DNA from 2 places in the Stenotrophomonas sp. YJH_SMC_91 genome. Region 2 is predicted to be linked to the other one. Evidence: riboswitches for the same ligand, from Rfam matches in the RefSeq annotation. Region 2 holds a riboswitch; the other holds the start of a gene.

Region 1 (6,582 bases), on a different contig from region 2:
GAGCAAAGGCAACGGCAACAGCCGCGCGCTGTGTATTGGGGTCGGATCCGTTTTCCGCAGGAAAACGGATCCGACCCCTTCTTGTTTTCCGATACACCTCTTCCACGCAAAGCGTGGAAAACCAACCGTTACCGGGAAACTGTCGGGGGTGGGGTGGTGTGGGTGGGCAGGACCGTTGGCGCCATGGATGGCGCCATCGAGCCCCCATGGATGGGTTCACGGCGTGTCCTGCCCACCCACACCGCCCCACCCAACCAGCAGCAATCCAGAGCCGCCTTTGAATTTGACCTTGGCCCTTGCCTGAAAAAGCGGTGCAGCCGCAGGCTGCAAAACACCCTCAATCCTGATCGTGCGCGCGCGCTGCCTCGGCCTGCGTCTCCTCCTGCGCCGCCATCTCGCGTGCGATCCACGCATCAATCATGTGCCGCTGGCGCTGCGCCTGCCGCCGCTCGCGCGTGTACTCCTGGTCCAGCACCCGGTACAGCGACACCATCACCAGCACCATCAGCAGCGCGAATGGCAATGCCGCGATCGTGATCATGCCCTGCAGCGCGTCCAGGCCTCCGGCCAGCAGCAACGCCGCTGCGATCAGTGCCACCGCAATGCCCCAGGCCAGCTTGCGCTTCAACGGTGGGTCGCCAGCCTCGTCGGTGGACATGCTGGCCAGCACCAGGACCGCCGAATCGGCCGAGGTCACGAAGAAGATCATCAGCAGCACCAGCGCGATGCACGACAGCAACAACGGTAGCGGCATGCTGTCGAACAGTGTGAACAACACCGTCTCGTAGCCATTGCCAAGCGCCTGCACCAGATCGGCGTGGCCGAAGATCTGTGCCCACAACGCAGTGCCGCCGAACACCGCGAACCAGAAGAAGCCCAGCAGCGTCGGTGCGAGCACGACGCCGATCACGAACTCGCGAACGCTGCGGCCGCGCGAGATGCGCGCAATGAACGATCCCACGAACGGCGCCCACGAGATCCACCAGGCCCAGTAGAAGATCGTCCAGTCCGCCACCCAGGTGCTGCCGGAGAACGGTGACATGCGCAGGCTCATCGTCACCAGCTGGTTGAGGTAGGAGCCCAGCGTGGTGGTGAACGTATCGAAGATGAAGCCGGTCGGCCCCAGCACCAGCAGGATGGCTGCCAGCAGGGCAGCCAACGCCAGGTTGAAGTTGGACAGCCACTTCACACCTCGCTCCACGCCACTGGCGGTGGAGGCCATGTACAACACGAAGGCGACGGCAATGATGGTCATCTGCACGGCGACGGTAGCCTGCACGCTGAAGACGCGTTCGATACCGGCAGCAATCTGGATGGTGCCGAAGCCGAGCGTGGTGGCGACACCGATCGCGGTGGCAACTACGGCGGCGATGTTGACCACCCGACCGATCCAGCCGCGATGGTGGCGGCCGATGATCGGCTGCAGCATGTCGCTGACCAGGCCGCGTCCATTGCGGTTGAACTGGAACCAGGCCATCGCCAGGCCGATCAGTGCGTAGATCGCCCACGGGTGCAGGCCCCAGTGGAAGAACGCATAGCGCATCGATGCGCGCGCCGCATCCAGGCTTTGCGGCGCCAGGCCTTCCGGCGGCTTGCTGAAATGCGAGATGGGCTCGGCCGCACCCCAGAACACCAGGCCGATGCCCATGCCGGCGGCGAACAGCATCGACATCCAGCTGGCACGCGAGAACTCGGGTTCGGCGTCCTCGCCGCCGATGCGCAGGTTGCCGAAGCGGCCGAACGCCAGGTACATCAGGAACACCAGCGCCAGGAACACCACCAGCAGGTACAGCCAGCCGACACTGCGGATGACTTCCGCCAGCATCGACTGGACCACGGTGTTGAAGGGGCCGGGGGCGATACCGGCGAGCAGCACCAGCAGCAGAACCAGTGCGATGGAAACGCGAAACACCATGAAGGAGCTTCTCCGATCAAGGGGGATTGAGGGGAGCGAGCAGAGCTTGCGGCGAAGGGCCGGCGGCATGCAGCACGGACCGGGCAGGGGCCGCGAAGGCGGCGGGGAACGCATCGATCTCAGCAACGCGATGGCGTGCACGTTACTGAACGCGACGTCATGGTTCCGTTAACGAATGGCGACCTGGTCCCGGAGGCGGGCGGTCTATGCTCTAATGCGCACCAAGAAGCGGGGGTACCGGGCCATGTGGCCACGGTTGAGACAGTCCCTTGGAACCTGATCCGGCTCATACCGGCGTAGGGAAGCTTTGCAATGCAGCCGTGCCCGGACTCCGCCCAAGGACCGTCCGTGCGCGGGTGCCGTGCGCCGCCGCTTCGTCCCTGACCTTCCTGGACGATGCCCGATGAACGCACAGCTCTCCGCCCTGCAGCAACAGGCCCAGCAACTCTCCGCATCCGTGACCCGGCCCATTCCCGGCTCGCGCAAGATCCACGTGCCCGGTTCACGCCCGGATCTGCAGGTGCCGATGCGCGAGATCGCGCTGACCCGTACGCCGACGCTGTTCGGCGGCGAAGAGAATGCGCCGGTGACCGTTTACGACACGTCGGGCCCGTACACCGACCCGGAGGTGCGCATCGATCTTTCCGCCGGTTTGCCGGCACTGCGTCGCGGCTGGGTGGAAGAGCGCGGTGATACCGAGCAGCTCGAAGGACTGAGTTCTTCGTTCGGTCGCGATCGCGAGCATGACCCGAAGCTTGACGCGGTGCGTTTCCCCGCGCGCAGCCTGCCACGCCGTGCACGTGCCGGTGCCAACGTCACCCAGATGCATTACGCGCGCCGCGGCATCATCACGCCGGAAATGGAATTCGTCGCCATCCGCGAGAACCAGCGCCTGGACGCGATCCGCGATGCCGGCCTGCTGCAGCAGCACCCGGGCGAGGCGTTCGGCGCGTCGATCCAGAAGATCATCACCCCGGAGTTCGTGCGCGACGAAATCGCCCGTGGCCGTGCGGTGCTGCCCAACAACATCAACCACCCGGAAAGCGAGCCGATGATCATCGGCCGCAATTTCCTGACCAAGATCAACGCCAACATCGGCAACAGTGCGGTGTCTTCCGGCATCGCCGAGGAAGTGGAGAAGCTGGTGTGGGCGATCCGCTGGGGCGGTGACACGGTGATGGACCTGTCCACCGGCAAGCACATCCACGAGACGCGCGAATGGATCATCCGCAACTCGCCGGTTGCGATCGGTACCGTGCCGATCTACCAGGCCCTGGAGAAGGTTGACGGCCGCGCCGAGGCACTGACCTGGGAGATCTTCCGCGACACCCTGATCGAGCAGGCCGAGCAGGGCGTGGACTACTTCACCATCCACGCTGGCGTGCTGCTGCGCTACGTGCCGCTTACCGCCAAGCGTGTTACCGGCATCGTCAGCCGCGGCGGCTCGATCATGGCCAAGTGGTGCCTGGCGCACCACAAGGAGAACTTCCTCTACACGCATTTCGAAGACATCTGCGAAATCATGAAGGCCTACGACGTGACCTTCTCGCTGGGCGACGGCCTGCGCCCGGGTTGCATCGCTGATGCCAACGACGCGGCGCAGTTCGGCGAACTGGAAACGCTGGGTGAACTGACGAAGATCGCCTGGAAACACGATGTGCAGACCATGATCGAAGGCCCCGGCCACGTGCCGATGCAGCTGATCAAGGAAAACATGGACAAGCAGCTGCGCGAATGCGGCGAAGCGCCGTTCTACACGCTGGGGCCGCTGACGACCGACATCGCGCCGGGCTACGACCACATCACCAGTGCGATCGGCGCGGCGATGATCGGCTGGTTTGGCACGGCCATGCTCTGCTACGTGACGCCGAAGGAGCACCTGGGCCTGCCCAACCGCCAGGACGTGCGCGACGGCATCATGGCTTACCGCATTGCCGCGCACGCGGCCGACCTGGCCAAGGGGCATCCGGGCGCACAGGTACGCGACAACGCGCTGAGCAAGGCGCGCTTCGAGTTCCGCTGGGAAGACCAGTTCCACCTGGGCCTGGATCCGGAAAAGGCCAAGGAATTCCACGACGAGACGTTGCCGAAGGACGCGCACAAGCTGGCCCACTTCTGCTCGATGTGCGGACCGCACTTCTGTTCGATGAAGATCACCCAGGACGTGCGCGACTACGCCGAGGCCGGCATGAAGGAGAAGTCGCAGGAGTTCCGTGCTGGCGGGGCCGAGGTCTACCGCCAGGGGTGACGGGTAACGGGTAGTGCCGGCCGCCGGCCGGCATTCCGTCGTGCACGGGACCGGGGAGAGTGCTGGCCAATGGCCGGCACTACCGTTCATCACGCCGCGCCCGGCTATCCTCCGCGCATCGCCCAGGGGAAAGGACGCCATGCCCGTTGCCACGACCACCCGCTGGCTGGCCATCGCCCGCCGCCATCCTTCGGCCTGGCTCCTGGCCGCCCAGTTGATCGCGGTGCTGTTGTATCCCGCCCTCGATGACACCGCCGCTGGCCGGGCGGCGCTGGGCATGGTCGGCATGGCGGTACTCGGCCTGGCGCTGTGGGTGGTCCAGCGCAGTCCGCTGGGCACGTGGCTGGCATTGCTGCTGGCCATTCCATCGGTGGTGTTCTCGCTGGCTGGCGCCCTGCTGGACCGCAGTGCGCTGCTGACCACCGCGCAGCTGCTGGAAAGCCTGCTGTACTTCTATACGGCCGGGGCATTGATCGCCTACATGCTGCAGGACCATCGAGTAACACGCGACGAACTGTTCGCGGCCGGGGCAACCTTCACCCTGCTGGCCTGGGGGTTCGCCTTTGCATTCGCGGTGTGCCAACAGTGGTATCCAGGCAGTTTCCAGGGTGCGACGGCTGGCCCCGAGCGCAGTTGGATGGAGCTGCTTTATCTGAGCTTCAGCTTGTTGTCCGGAGTTGGATTGAGTGACGTCGTGCCGTTGCACCCGCAGGCACGGGCCCTGGTGATGCTCGAACAGTTCGCAGGCGTCATGTATATCGGCCTTGTGGTGTCGCGTCTGGTCGGATTGACCATGCTTCGGCGCATGTGAAAATGAACGCCAGATAAAAATTTCGCGCCCAAAAGGGCGCGAATGGTGATGCAGATTATGTGAATGCGTCGGCGAGAGAGAGCCTGAGTGTCGACCCCGTCATAGGCGGGGTAACCGGCTTAGGCTAATATCCGGGGGCGTTAGTGTTTTTGCGGTATGCGCCGATGCTTTGTGCGGAATCTGGCTTTTCGATGGCCCTGTCCAGGGACGGTGGGGACGGTATTGCTGGTGAGCCCTGCCCAGGTCCCGTCCCTACTGTATAGCGGAAAATGAACAGCAGCGAACTCACGCCCATTGACGCCGACCGCGTGCAGGTCGGCGACTGTGTCATTACCTTGTCCTCGCGTGAGGTCGAGGTTGAAGGCGCGCGCCGTCCGCGGCGGCTGACGCCGAAAGCGCTGGGCGTACTTCGCGTGTTGATGCGGCAGCCTGGGCGCGTGGTCACCCGTGAAGAGCTGTTTGCCGAGGTCTGGCCCGATACGTTGCCGACCAATGACGTGCTGACCCAGGCCGTCACCCAGCTGCGCAAGGCGTTCGCCAACGACGACGACAATGGCCAGGCCTACATCGAGACCATCGCCAAGAGCGGCTATCGGCTGCTGGTACCGGTGCAGGCGCTGGACGACTTCGAGCCGGCGGCGGAAGTGGACGCGCTGGCCGTTGCGGATGTGATGCCGTCGCCGGACGGTGCCGGCACGATTCCGGCGCTGGCCGTGCCGGCAGCGCCTTCACGCCGGCGCGGCTGGCGCCAGCTGCGCCGCCAGCTGTTGTGGGTGCTGGGTGTGATGATGCTGGCCGCGCTGCTGGTCATGGCCACATTGTTGCTGCGGCGCGGGCCGGATCCGAGTTCACCGGTGGATGCAGCGGTCGAGAACGGCGTGCGGGTGATCGGCAGCCCGCAGCGTCCCTATCGCCTGATCACCGCCACCAGTGGTTTTGAAACCTATCCCACACTTTCGCCGGACGGCTCCCAGGTTGCCTACGAAGGCGCCAACGAGGATGGCGCCGGAGGTGGTGTGATCAAGGTGCAGACCTCGGGCAATGCGCCGGCCCGGCAGCTGGCGCTGCCGCCCAAGGGGGCCAGTGACCGTTTCCCGAGCTGGTCACCGGACGGGCGCGAGATCGCTTTTGCCCGCTTTGGAGCCGACGGCGGTTGCCAGGTGCTGATCGCCAGCGCCACTGGCGGCGGCGTGCGCCAGGCGACCCGTTGCGATGGAACCGAGCTGCTCAGCTTCGACTGGACACCGGATGGCCGCGGCCTGGTCTTTGGCAGCATGGTGGGCCGCTATGCCCATCGCGGCATCCGTGTGCTCGACCTGGCCAGCGGCCAGTGGCGGGCGTTGGACTACGCGGTCGATCAGGATGATTTTGACTACGCGCCACGCTACTCGCCCGACGGCAAGTGGCTGGTGTTCGTGCGCAATCCACAGATGGGCGACCTGTGGCGGATGCCGGCCGGAGGCGGTGAGCTGGAGCAGTTGACCAACGAATCCGCCGAACAGCGTGGCTGGGCCTGGCTGGGCGATGGGCGCAGCATCGTGTTCGGCCGGCGCGTGGACAGCGAGGTGCGGTTGTACTACCTGGACGTGGAGCGCCGCACCTTGCGTG
Region 2 (6,582 bases):
AGGGCAAGCCTGCCGCCGAGCACAAGGCCGCTGCCACGCCGCACGCCGAACTGTACAAGCAGGGCGCGCACAGCGAAGGCGTGCGCAAAGTGCAGGAACAGCTGGGCCACCTGGGCTACGTCGGTGCCGACGGCAAGCCGCTGGTCGAGGATGGCCGCTTCGGCCGCAACACCGACGCGGCGGTGCGCCAGCTGCAGAAGGACAACGGCCTGGTGGCCGACGGCATTGTCGGGGCGAAGACGCTGGAGGCCATCAAGGAAGCCCGCGAGCGCCCGCTGCTGAACGACGAACGGCACCCGCGCAATCCGCTCTTCATCCAGGCCAGCAAGGGTCTGGAACTGTTGCCGGCCGGCACCTTCAAGGATCGCCACGCGCTGGAAAGCGCCGCCGCGGCCCTGACCAAGGAGGCGCATGCCGCCGGCCTGCAGCGCATCGACTCGGTGGTGCCCAGCCCGAACGGTGAACGCCTGTTTGCCGTGCAGGGCACGATCGGTGACCCGGCGGCCAGCCGCGTGGCGGTGGAGGCCCGAGCCGCCAGCGAGCAGAGCATCGCGCTCAGCAGCGGTGCCGTGCAGGGCGCGCCTAACGTGCTGCACCAGCAGCAGGACGCCCAGCAGGAACAGGCCCGGCAGGCACAGAAGGCGATGGGCGTCTAAGCCCGCAACGCCTTGGCAGAGAAGGGAGGGCCACGTCCGCGTGGCCTTTTCCCTTTCTGCCAGCTGAGCGGCCGAGGCCGCTTTCAGCCTTGCTTCATGCCGCCTGCCGCTAGATGAATGCGCAAGCCGCACGGTGGACGAGGCAATGTTCCGGCAATGTTGGAACGCCAGCGTGGACACCACGGCAGCCGGGGCGCCCCGCGCCCTCCCTGCCCAGCGTGGCATGCACCTCACAGGAGAACGAACATGCTCAGTACTTCCACACTCAGCTTCCGTGGTCTGGCGATGGCCCTGGCACTGGTGGCCGGTGTCGCCGTGGTCAGCGATGCCAGCGCGATGTCGAGGAAGGACAAGCGCACCCTGGTCGGCGCCGTGGTCGGTGGCGTGGCCGGCAACCTGCTCTCCAACGGTGATCCCGCTGCCACCGTCGGCGGCGCCGTGGCCGGCGGCGCGATCGGCAACCTGACCACCTCCGACCGCCGCGACCGTCGTTACTACGACAATCGCCGTTACGACGATCGCTACGATCGCCGTTACGACCGTGGCTACTACCGCAGCGGCTACTACGACCGCGGTGATGACCGTCGCTGGCAGCGCGAGCGCTACTACGACAACCGCTACTACCACGACCGCGGTCGCCATCGCGGCTGGTAAGCAGCGCGGCATCTCCCATGCCGATGCACGGACGGGCGGGTCGATGACCCGCCCGTTTGCGTTGGCCGCGTGCATGGCGTTGAATGCGCAGCCTTGGATGTGACTTTCCCCACTGGGGCTGCGGCATGACTTCTTCCTCCCACCGCGTGCAGGGCCTCAACAACGACGAGGTCGCTGCCGACTGGCCACCGATCAGCGCGGCGGACATCGCGTGGCTGCGCCAGCACTACCCGCAGCTGGACGAGCGCAGCCAACCGCACTGGCACAGCCCGCGGCCGCTGTCGGCTGCCGCCATCGTCAACGGCGCGAACGGCGCGGTGTTCGTCAAGCGCCATCACCACAGCGTGCGCAGTGCGGCCTGCCTGGAAGAAGAGCACCACTTCATCGCCCATCTCGCCGCAGCGGGCGTACCGGTGGTGAAGGTGCTGCCAGCGGCCGATGGCCACACGGCGGCCGAACATGGCGAATGGACGTTCGAGCTGCATGCGATCGGCGTCGGCGAGGACCTGTACCGCGACGCCGTGTCGTGGTCGCTGCTGACCGATGTCGCGCAGGCCCGCGAAGCCGGGCGCACACTCGCGCAGCTGCACCGGGCCGCCGCCAGCTACCACGCGCCCCAACGCAGCACCCATGTGCTGGTCGCGCGCGACGATCTGATCCGTGCCGACGATCCGATCGCGGCCATCAAGGCAGGGCTGCACGAGCGTCCCGGGCTGGCCCGCTATCTCGCGCGCATTCCATGGGAAGCGCAGCTGCAGCGCGATGTGCTGCCGTGGCATGCCGGCCTGGCCGAGCGCCTGCGCGATGAGCCACGATTGTGGGCGCACAACGACTGGCACGTTTCCAACCTGCTGTGGCGCGATGGGCAGATCAGTACCGTGCTGGATTTCGGCCTGGCCTCGCCCACCAGTGCGCTGTTCGACCTCGCCACGGCGATCGAGCGCAACGCGGTGGCGTGGCTGGAACTGGAGCGCGGCATGGAGGCGGTGCGCATCGATATCGCGCTGGCCCTGCTCGACGGCTACCGCCAGGTGCTGCCGCTGTCGGCGGCACGCGTGCACCTGCTGGCCGACCTGCTGCCGATGGTCCATTTCGACTTCGCACTGTCCGAAGTGGAGTACTTCGAAGGCGTCACCGGCTCGACCGCCAATGCCGACGTCGCGTGGCAGCCCTTCATGCTGGGGCATCCGGCGTGGTTCCACAGCGCGCCGGGACAGGCACTGCTGCAGGCGCTGCACGCGGCGGCGTGACCCGGTTGGCGCACCATTGGGGTCAGATCCCTTTCCTGCGGAAAGGGATCTGACCCCGCAGCCTGGACCCCGCAGCCTGAAGGACGCCGGCTCGCAAATCCGTACCATTTGTAGTGAAATGGTCACCTGAAGCGGGGGTGCCTGGATCTGCCAGGCTGAGAGAGTCCCTTGGAACCTGATCCGGTTTGCACCGGCGTAGGGAGCTTTGAGCCGCAGCCACACCCCCATCATGGGCCGGTGCACCTGCGCGCCGTCGCTTCGTCTCCCTTGTTGTCCGAAGACGAACCGAATGAACCGCTGCCTGCGCCCCACCCTGCTCTCCCTCGCCCTCTGCGCTGCGCTGCCACTGCACGCCAGCGAGGCCGATGCGTCCCCTGATGCGGCTACCACCGGCGCCGAGCGCTCGCCCACCGAACTGGCGGCGGTACGCGTGCAGGCCGGCAAACCGAAGGCCGATACCTCACGCGTGAACGCCTTCGGTGGCGGCAGCTGGAAGGACACGCCGGCCTCGGTGAACGTGCTTGAGCGCGATTACCTGGACCGTCGCCAGGTGCGTTCGCTGTCCGAGCTGGCCAGCAACGATGCCTCGCTGGGTGATGCGTATGCGCCGGTGGGTTACTACCAGAACGTCGCCATCCGTGGCTTTGCCCTGGACGCCGCCACCGGCTACCGCTTCAACGGCCTGTCCATCGCCGGCGAACAGCGCCTGGCGCTGGAGAACGTGCAGTCGGTGGAGATCCTCAAGGGTGAAGCCGGCCTGGCCGCAGGCGTGATGGCGCCCGGCGGCATCATCAACTACATCGGCAAGCGCCCGGCCGAAGTGCGCACTGCCACGCTCGGTACCGATTCGGAAGGCTCGCGCTACGTCGCCGTCGATGTCGGCCACTGGATCACCCCGCGTTTCGGCCTGCGCCTGAATGCCGCATGGGATTCCAGCAACTCCTATATCGAGCACGCCGACGGTCGCCGCAACTTCTACTCGCTGGCCGCCGACTGGCTCATTGGCGAGCGCGGCAAGCTGGAAGTGGATGCCAATTACCAGACCAGCTCGCAGCGTTCGGTGTCCGGCTACCAACTGCTGGGCGCACGCGACCTGCCGCGTGGCGTCGACCGCGAACACCTGCTGGGTTACCAGCCGTGGCAGCGCCCGGTGGATATCGCCAGCACCAACATCACCGCGCTGCATACCTACGACTTCAACGAGGCCTGGCAGTCGCGCATCTCGGTCGGCCACAGCCGTTCGGTGATCGATGACAACGTCGCCTTCGCCTACGGCTGCTACTACGCCGTGCTGTGCGCCGATGGCAGCGTGCCGGGCAACTACTTCGCGCCCAACGGCGACTATGACGTCTACGACTACCGCAGCCCGGACGACACCCGTCGCAACCAGCAGGCCCGTGCCGAGCTGCGTGGCCGCTTCGAGACCGGCAGCGTCGGCCATGAGCTGACCGTCGGTGCCGACTACTTCCGGCGCACCGTGGACAAGCGCCCGAGCGTCAACGAGTACGTCGGCACCACCAACATCCACGAAGCACCGGTGCCGGTATTCGCGCCGTCGCCGAAGATGCCGGGACCGTCCGCACGGCGCCTGGACAGCCGCCAGACCGCGTTCTTCGCGCTGGACCGGATCAGCTTCGGCGATGACTGGCAGTGGCTGGCCGGTGGCCGCTTCGTGCGCCTCGATGAGCGCGCCTACGACAAGCGTGGCACCCCGCAGCGGCACAGCCGCCTGTCGCGCTTCCTGCCGCAGACTGCGGTGGTGTGGAAGGCCACCGACCAGCTCAATGCCTATGCCAGCTACGTGCGCGGCATTTCGCTGGGCCAGGAAGCGCCGTTCTGGACCAGCAACGCCGACACCTTCCTGCCGTCGGTGCAGTCGCGGCAGCTGGAAGTGGGCGTGAAGTACGTGCCGGTCGAAGCGCTGACCCTGGGCGCGGCCGTGTTCCGCATTTCGCAGCCGTACCAGTACGCCAAGCCCGACAGCAGCGACGTCGGCTACACCTTCGTCGAGGAAGGCACGCAGACCCACACCGGCCTGGAGCTGACCGCCAACGGCCAGCTGACCGACGCACTGCAGATCGTGGCCAGCGCCAGCGTGCTGCAGGCGCGCGCGCGCGACACCGGCACCCCGGCCTATGAAGGCCATCAGCTGGTGAACGTGCCGAAGGTGCGCGCCAGCGTGCACCTGGCCTATGCGCTCCCGTTCGTGCAGGGCCTGGATGTGACCGGCGGCTGGCGCTATGCCGGTGCCAACGTGGCCCGCGCCGACGGCGGCGTACGCGCACCGGACCACTCGGTGTTCGATGCCGGCCTGCGTTTCCAGCATCGCCTGCACGAACGCGCGGTGACCTGGAACCTGTCGGTGGACAACGTGTTCAACCGCTTCTACTGGCGCGATACCGGCAGCAGCGGCGGTGACTACTACCTGTTCCCCGGCGCACCGCGACAGGCCCGCCTGTCGGTGACGTTCGCGCTGTGAGCGGCGTGATGCTCGAGTGGACCGCCGCACTGTGCAGCATCCTCGGCGTCTGGCTGATGGCCCGGCGCCGGCTGGCGGCGTGGCCGGTGGGCCTGCTGTCGGTGGCGCTGTATGGCCTGGTGTTCGCCGAGGCCAAGCTGTACTCGGACACCCTGCTGCAGATCGCCTTCGGTGGTTTCCTGGTCTATGGCTGGCTCAACTGGCGACAGCATGCCGCCGATGAGGGCAGCATCCGCATCGTGCCGCTGGCACGCGGCACGCTGCTGCGCGACCTGGCCATCGGCCTGTGCGGTGGCGTGGCGCTGGGTGCAGCCATGCACAGCTTCACCGACGCTGCCCTGCCGTGGTTGGATGCGCTGCTGACCGGTCTGAGCCTGGTCGGGCAATGGTGGCAGGCCCGCCGCCACGTGGCCTGCTGGTGGGTGTGGATCGCAGTGGACGTGGTCTATGTGGGTGCGTACCTGTTCAAGTCGCTGCACGTGACCGCCGCGCTGTACGTGTTCTTCCTCGGCCTGGCCGTGTTCGGCCTGCGCGCATGGAGCGCCGCCGCTCGCGAGCCACAGGTGGCAACGCAGTAGAGCCACGCCATGCGTGGCTGGGCTACCGGTAGTCGCCAACCTTGGTTGGCGTGCGTGCCGACCAAGGTCGGCATCTACCCAGAACATCCACGCATGGCGTGGATCTACTGGGTAAGCACCAAACCCAGCCGCAGCGGCTGGCGCATGTCGGCCGGTGGCGCGGCCTGCAGGGGTGCACTCTGCAGGGTCGCGCGCAGGTCGGCGTCGACCTGGGCATCGCCCAGGCTGTCGAATTCCAGCTTCGAGATGCGGCCATCCGCCGCGATCCACACGCTCACCGGTAGCGGCGTCGGTGCGTCCGGATGTGCCTGCAGCCATTCCAGCACGCGCTGCGCCTGCGGGTCCTGCTCCTGCTGCAGGCGCTGCTGCAGCTGCCCCCCCACGGCGGCGGCATAGGCCATCCAGTGTGCAGGAGCTTCCTGCGCGGAAACGCTGGCACTCCCCAGTGCCAACGCGCCGAACAACGCGGCCAGTGGCCGCCACCAGCGGCGTGCACCGGTTGTGTTCCTTGCCATCGCCATCGCCCGCCCCTGCGCTCTCATCCAACGGCTGATGGTCGGCGCGGTAGATGACAGGCAGATGGCGGCACAGTAGAGCCACGCCATGCGTGGCGTGGATCTACTGGAACAGAGCGGCCAGTAGCATGCGCAAGGACGAGAGCCGCGATCAGTCGCCCAGGTCGGCCAGCACCTTGCGCGAGGGCGCGAAGAAGGTCACGCCGGTGGTGGCGGTGGAGAAATCAAGGATGCGGTCATGCAGCGGTGCGGGATTGCCGATGAACATGCGCTCGAGCATCTTCTCGATCACCCACAGGCGGCGCGTGTAGCCGATGAAGTAGGTGCCGTACTCGCCGCGACCCGGGTTGGCGAACGGCATGTTGTCGCGCAGGATCTCGTGCTCGCCGTCGGCATCCTCGATGGTGCACAGCGTCTTGTGCGACTTCTGCGCATCGGCCGGCGCATCGT

Evidence for each region. Region 2 has a riboswitch for thiamine pyrophosphate ahead of AC5P5X_RS12020 (TonB-dependent receptor). Riboswitches for the same ligand answer to the same signal wherever they lie in the genome.
Region 1: another riboswitch for thiamine pyrophosphate. It lies ahead of thiC (phosphomethylpyrimidine synthase ThiC); the one in region 2 lies ahead of AC5P5X_RS12020 (TonB-dependent receptor).

Annotation. Positions count from the first base shown of each region.
Region 1 is NZ_JCAFRT010000001.1:33,240-39,821, forward strand. Features, by position in the region: gene AC5P5X_RS00140 (BCCT family transporter) at 338-1,915, opposite strand; TPP riboswitch at 2,136-2,236, shown strand; gene thiC (phosphomethylpyrimidine synthase ThiC) at 2,319-4,163, shown strand; gene AC5P5X_RS00150 (ion channel) at 4,303-4,974, shown strand; gene AC5P5X_RS00155 (winged helix-turn-helix domain-containing protein) at 5,244-6,582, shown strand, end outside.
Region 2 is NZ_JCAFRT010000008.1:128,091-134,672, reverse strand. Features, by position in the region: gene AC5P5X_RS12035 (peptidoglycan-binding protein) at 1-656, shown strand, start outside; gene AC5P5X_RS12030 (glycine zipper 2TM domain-containing protein) at 903-1,310, shown strand; gene AC5P5X_RS12025 (phosphotransferase enzyme family protein) at 1,436-2,560, shown strand; TPP riboswitch at 2,684-2,779, shown strand; gene AC5P5X_RS12020 (TonB-dependent receptor) at 2,850-5,039, shown strand; gene pnuC (nicotinamide riboside transporter PnuC) at 5,048-5,617, shown strand; gene AC5P5X_RS12010 (hypothetical protein) at 5,722-6,138, opposite strand; gene AC5P5X_RS12005 (Dyp-type peroxidase) at 6,284-6,582, opposite strand, start outside.